Regions from separate parts of the Lachnoclostridium phytofermentans ISDg genome, predicted to be linked through region 2. Evidence: a T-box and tRNA genes for the amino acid it is inferred to sense, from the RefSeq annotation. Region 2 holds a T-box; the other holds one or more tRNA genes.
What was found. The T-box of region 2 lies ahead of serS (serine--tRNA ligase). A T-box ahead of a tRNA ligase gene usually reads a tRNA of that ligase, here a tRNA-Ser.

Region 1: it encodes a tRNA-Ser, which carries the amino acid that the T-box ahead of serS (serine--tRNA ligase) is inferred to sense. The anticodon was not compared.

The regions. Positions count from the first base shown of each region.
Region 1 covers NC_010001.1:2,426,073-2,429,503, forward strand. The annotation lists gene CPHY_RS10165 (DUF4097 family beta strand repeat-containing protein) at 1-56, shown strand, start outside; gene CPHY_RS10170 (hypothetical protein) at 217-420, opposite strand; gene CPHY_RS10175 (class I SAM-dependent methyltransferase) at 547-1,194, opposite strand; tRNA gene CPHY_RS10180 (tRNA-Ser) at 1,454-1,539, shown strand; gene CPHY_RS20805 (helix-turn-helix domain-containing protein) at 1,743-2,549, shown strand; gene CPHY_RS10190 (substrate-binding domain-containing protein) at 2,936-3,431, shown strand, end outside.
Region 2 covers NC_010001.1:1,403,651-1,407,081, forward strand. The annotation lists gene CPHY_RS05865 (cobyric acid synthase) at 1-75, shown strand, start outside; gene CPHY_RS05870 (cob(I)yrinic acid a,c-diamide adenosyltransferase) at 72-596, shown strand; gene CPHY_RS05875 (NADPH-dependent FMN reductase) at 616-1,170, shown strand; T-box leader at 1,501-1,698, shown strand; gene serS (serine--tRNA ligase) at 1,894-3,171, shown strand.

The DNA.
Region 1 (3,431 bases), 1.0 Mb from region 2:
GTGGATGTAAGGTCGAGGCAAATACAACTTCTGGTGATATTAAGATTCGAGGATAAGGAGTAATTATATTACGAGGATTACAAATAATATTTGTGACATGAAAAGATACCTTGAAATGGACTTTACAGACCAAATCAAGGTACCTTTTTTGTGCTGTATTAGTGAGCTATGTTGCTATAACCCTTCATTATAATGCTAAATGCTTTCACCAAATTTCTATTTAAAATCATATGGATTTTTATGTTTACCAAAGCAATATCCGCTATATGTAATACCAATTAGCATCAGAATAACTGATACTAAAAAAGTTGGAATAGAAATACTATCAGGTAACTCAATGATAAATCTATTTGTTATGGTATAAATGAGATAGATTAACAACCCCAAAGGATTAGCTAGCGCCAATAATTTTTTCTTCATATACAACCCTCCTCTTAAATAAGTTTCTTATAGTTGCAATTGCTATAATTGTCTATTTCTTTTAAAAAATTTTCAATATCCTTCCAACTCTATTTCTTTTAAATACTTTAAATATCCTTCCATGATCTATTTCTTACATAGACAGTGTAGAATAACACCATCCTCAGGTTTGTAGATTTCACCACGCCCAGACAAAAGGATTGTAAAATTATTCTGCTTTGCATAAGAGGAAAGTTCATCTGGAAGAAACGTTTCCCAATATATTTCTTTACTACTGTATGGATAAAACTTTCGACCTTCTAAGCATAGTTCGTGTGTATCTGATATATATTCATAGTCATGACCAGAAAAACTTAAAATTCCGTCTTTTCTCAATAATCGATTACATTCTGAAAAAAAACTTTGCTTATAATCAGCTCCGTATAGTAACCCAAAGGTCTGTGCCCAGAGTATAATCACATCAAAGGTATTGTCATCGAATGGAATATGACGTCCATCGTAAGGATAGAAGGGGATAGAATAACCTGTTGATTCTGCTAAAGCCGTAACCTCTGTAATGATAGAATGTGAAATATCTATTCCAACCACGGAAAAGCCCAAGTCACTTAATGCAAATGCTTCCCTTCCCAAACCGCATCCAATATTTAAAATCGATGCGTTTTTCGGAAAGTGACTTATAACCTCCTTTTCCCATATCTTCAAGCCTTTCCAAGACTTCATTTCATTAACATTATCTTTGGTTTCATACCATTGATTAACTGAATTTTGAGACATAGGTAGAACCTCCTTATGAGTTCGCATATAATTCATTATTTGGAAAAAAATGATAGCAAAGTGAGATTTGATATCTCCTAAGTATATTATAGATATTTATTTGTTAAATTCAAGTGCGATCATAAAGGTTCATAGAAAGCATACAGAGATGATATTATTCATATAAAGTGCATTCCTATTTTGTAGAAATAGAGGATTGCCAAATTTCAATTTATCATGTATAATAAATACTCGTGTGGTAGCAATATCATGAATATTAGGAGATGTATCGAAGAGGCCATAACGAGCCTGACTCGAAATCAGGTTGCCTGCAAGGGCACGTGGGTTCGAATCCCACCGTCTCCGTTCATAATGATTAGTCCTAATCCTTCGGGGTTGGGATTTTTTTGTTATTAACAACATAGATAAACCAAATCAATACACTCATTTATTTTCACGCAAATGGACAAAAAACCCCACTGCAACTGAGAGTTGCTAATATTTCAAGCTTACTTGGTCGACATCTCTTCCAGTATTTGCTATACTACAAGCAGTAAAGGAGGTATATTATGAAATTGGGAGAAAAAATTGTAATGTTTCGTACAGAGCATCACTTATCTCAAGGCGATCTTGCAGAGAAGTTAGGTGTTTCTCGACAGTCTATTTCAAAATGGGAAACTGGTGGTAGCGTTCCTGATTTAGATAAACTTATCGCTTTAAGCGAGTTGTTTGATGTTTCTCTTGATAATCTCGTTAAGGATCAAGAGCCAAAGATAAATACAGAGTCTAAATCGTCAGAATCCTCAGAATCCTCGGAATCAGTATCGAAGTATCCGACACGAAAAGTTGTTGGATGGATTTTACTGGGTGTAGGTTTACAATGCATGGTTTTGGGGCTTTTCCTAAATATTTTGTTGGCAGTTTTGGGAGGTTACCTGATATTGTGTGGTATTATCTGCCAGGCTATTCAAAAGCATCCAGGACTTGTGATTGGTTGGGGAACCTTTTTGCCTTGTGCGTACTTTCTTCCAAGGATAACCAGTGCAAATATGATAATGATCTTTCTGTCCTATGCCTATCGAGGCGGATGGACGATACAACTGATTATTTCCTATGCCTTTTGGACTATGCTATTCCTGCTGATTTTTACAACAGTTAGAAAAACGAGAATGAAAAACTACCCATTCCTGTTCTGTGGCTGGGCAATCTTTTTTCAAGTATATGGTTTCATACCTATCGCGTTTCGCTATACAGGGAAAATTGAGAAATTTTACATTGCATTTTCTTGGTGCGTGATTTTATTTCTTATTGTACTTCTATTTTTCACAGGAAAATGCATTTACAGTTATTCTAGAATAGCCAAGGAAAGAAATTGAGTAAAGGGTTGACATGCACGATTTTATATTGAATGTCAACTCTTTTATTTTGTTGTTATAATCCAAGCATAGTCAAAGTATCATTGTGTAAGGGTGGTGAACGGATTTTTTTTCATAATACCATTGCTGTTGTATCAGTGATATCGGCTTTGAAAGGTAATTATTTTTCGCTCTAATTTATTCAATTAAATCGGGCTTATCAGTTATTACTGTGATAAACTATGGCACTTATATTTGTAGGTGCTTTTTGTTTGCACTCAGGCATTATCCGACCGGAAACTGATGTCAGCGTTGAAGCAGGTAGAAACGATTTAATGGTAAAATTAAGTATAAATTCCAAATAATATATGTTATAATTGCATTTATATAATGTGAAAAGGTGAGGAGTGATAATTTTGTACAAAAAAATAGCTGTTGTCCTTTTGCTGGCAGCTTTATTATTTTCTCTAAGCTCATGTTCTTTTGAGAATAAGAGAGAAGGAGACAATTCATTCACTGTTTTGTCAAGCAGCGAAAATAAGGATTTAGAGCAAATGCTCATGGAATTTGCAGAAAAAAATAAAATTAATTTAAAGTTTGAGTACACAGGGTCTTTAAATATTCCTTCTATGATAAAATCATCGCAAAAGGATTATGATGCCGTATGGTCCTCAAACAGCATATGGAATGCTTCTATCTCAAGTTCTGTTTTAAAAAATTCTAAGTCCATATCTGTTAATCCCGTAATATTTGCAGTGAAAGAAAGTAGATATAAAAACTTGGGATTTAGTAAAGACACGGTTGTAAACGATCTGGTGCAGGCCGTTGAAAAAGGAAATCTAAAGTTTCTAATGCCTTCGGTTACTCAAACAAACAGCGGAGCATCAGCTTACATAGGATTTT
Region 2 (3,431 bases):
GATAAGTTAGCAGATGCAGTGAGAAGTTCTCTAGATATGAAGAAAATATATCAGATAATGGAGGAAGGCGTATGAAAGAGACAGGAAAGATTCATATTAATTGCGGTGATGGAAAAGGAAAGACAACGGCTGCCATGGGCTTATCCGTACGTGCTGCTGGTAGCGGACTTAAAGTACTTGTGGTACAGTTTTTTAAGGATGGTTCTTCATCTGAGCTTAAAATCCTTCGTGGGATTCCGAATATAACGGTAGTTACAGAAGAAAGAAATTTCGGTTTTTTTAATTTTATGAAAGAAGAAAATAAAGCAGAGGCAAAACAAGCGTATCAGGAATTATTGCAAAAAGCTATCACAATGTCAAAGGATGCCGATGTTTTGATTTTGGATGAAATCATATCCACGTATAATTACAATATGATTGAGAGAGAAACATTAGTAAAATTTCTGAAAGAAAAACGGAGTGACTTAGAAGTCATTCTTACAGGAAGAGACCCAGAGGAAGAATTAGTAGAGCTCGCAGATTATGTAACAGAGATGAAAAAAATTAAGCATCCTTATGATAAAAAACAACCAGCCAGATTAGGAATTGAGTTTTAATATAAAGGAGGAAATTTAAATGAGCGTTACAATTGGTGTTTTTGTTGGTAGTTTAAGAAGAGATTCCTTTTGTAAAAAGGTAGCAAATACATTTCAGTCTCTTATACCAGAAGGATATGAAATGAAATTTATTGATATCAGTAAGTTGCAAATGTATAATCAGGATTATGATGATGATGGAAATACACCTATGGAATGGGAGACATTCCGTAAAGAAGTAAAAGAGTTGGATGGATTTTTATTTGTAACACCTGAATATAATCGTTCCATTCCTCCTGTACTAAAGAATGCATTGGACATAGCATCAAGACCATATGGACAAAATGTTTGGTCGGGTAAGCCGGGAGCAGTCTTTAGTGTTTCTCCTGGAAATATTGGAGGCTTTGGAGCAAATCACCATCTACGTCAAGTGTTGTCCTTTCTAAATGTATATACGATGCAGCAGCCAGAAGTATATCTTTCTAACATTACGAATAGTTTAGATGAACAAGGAAATATCTCAAACGAAAGTACAATTAAGTTTTTGCAGGATATTGCAAATGCTTTTGCAGCATGGATAGCTAAATTTATGTAAAATGATATTAGCTTCAGTAATTATTCTTGTTGATTTCATAAGTAAAGTACCTCAATCTTCGTACTTAGATCACAAAAGTATGTATATCTGATGATTATATTACTTACGATATCAGCAAGAATAATTTAGTGATGTGGTATGATTGTATGCTTATAAATATTATTTGAAATATAGCTATTTGAAAATAGTTACTTAAAAATATCTACTTAAAGATAGTATTTTAATATAGCTATCTGAAATTAACTGCTATAAAAATAGAAATTAACTGCTATAAAAATATCTACTTGAAAATATGGAATAAATAGTTTATAATAAGCAAAACTATAAGTTATCACGGTGATGATAAAAGCTACGATTTTTGTATTTGTTCAGAGAGCTGATGGTTGGTGTGAATCGGTCAAAGAAAAAATCTATCCACTTTTGGAGCCGGCAGTGAAAGCTGCAAGGTTAGTACCCTTTAGCGTACTTTATTGAGTGGCCGGTTTAACGGCAATTTGGGTGGCAACGCGGAATCCTTTCGTCCCATGTAATTAATGCATGAGGTGAAGGGCTTTTTTTATATCTTTTTTACCTCAGCAAGCAATGTGACAGTCAATATAAAGAGTAATTTCCAGTAGGAAATGGATGTTTATTTAGATGTATTAATATATGTAATAACTCATCTTAAAATATTAATGTCACAGAATATATTAATTTTACTGTAACGTAAAAAGGAGGATACACATGTTAGATTTAAAATTTGTAAGAGAGAATCCAGAAGTTGTAAGACAAAATATTAAGAATAAGTTCCAGGACCACAAGCTTCCTCTAGTAGATGAAGTGATTGCACTAGACGTAGAGTCTAGAAATGCAAAAGGAGAAGCGGATAACTTAAGAGCGGATCGTAATGCGATTTCTAAAAAAATCGGTGGCTTAATGGCTCAGGGAAAACGTGAAGAAGCTGAAGAGATGAAGCAGCTCGTTACTAAGGAGTCTGAGCGTTTAGCAGAGTTAGAAGAAAGAGAAAATGAGCTTCAAGAGAGAATCAAGACAATCATGATGACACTTCCAAACATCATTGACGCAAGTGTACCAATTGGTAAAGATGATAGCGAAAATGTAGAAATCAAGCGTTATGGTGAACCAGTGGTTCCTGATTTCGAAATTCCATATCATGCAGAAATCATGGAAAAATTCAATGGCTTAGACCTTGATAGTGCAAGAAAGGTAGCAGGAAATGGCTTCTATTATTTGATGGGAGATATCGCTAGACTTCATTCAGCAGTAATTTCTTATGCAAGAGACTTCATGATTGATCGTGGATTTACTTACTGCATTCCACCATTTATGATTCGTAGCGACGTTGTTACTGGCGTTATGAGTTTTGCTGAGATGGATGCCATGATGTATAAGATTGAAGGGGAAGACCTTTACTTAATCGGAACAAGTGAGCATTCCATGATTGGTAAATTTATAGATACTATTTTACCAGAGGAGACTCTTCCACAAACTTTAACAAGTTATTCTCCATGTTTCCGTAAAGAAAAAGGTGCTCATGGTATTGAGGAAAGAGGAGTTTATCGTATCCATCAGTTTGAGAAGCAGGAAATGATCGTAGTATGTAATCCAGAAGATAGTATGATGTGGTTCGAGAAACTATGGGAAAATACTGTTGATTTATTCCGTTCCTTAGATATTCCTGTTCGTACCCTTGAGTGCTGTTCTGGTGACCTTGCAGACCTTAAGGTGAAGTCTATTGACGTTGAAGCTTGGTCTCCAAGACAGAAGAAGTACTTCGAAGTAGGTAGCTGCTCTAATCTTGGTGATGCTCAGGCTCGTCGTTTAAAGATTCGTGTGGTAGGAGAAAATGGTAAATACTTTGCTCATACCCTTAACAACACTGTAGTTGCTCCTCCTAGAATGTTAATTGCATTCTTAGAAAACAATTTAAATGAAGATGGAAGCATTAACATTCCAAAAGCTTTACAACCATACATGGGTGGAAAGACTGTAATTAAGTAAGATACATTAAATATATAGAAATAAAATATGCCAAGGAAAATTAGTTTTCTAGTTTACCTTGGCATATTTGTCTTATAAACTGATTAAGTATAGAAATATTAAAGTATTGAAATATTAAAGTATTAAAGTATTGAAATATTAAAGTCTTGTTATGTATTGAAATTATAATATGCTTGTGTTTAAATTGATTTAGTAAGTAAAATAGTAGAAAGTTTGATAAAATCTATATTACTACATATCGAGATAATCAGTGATTGTTA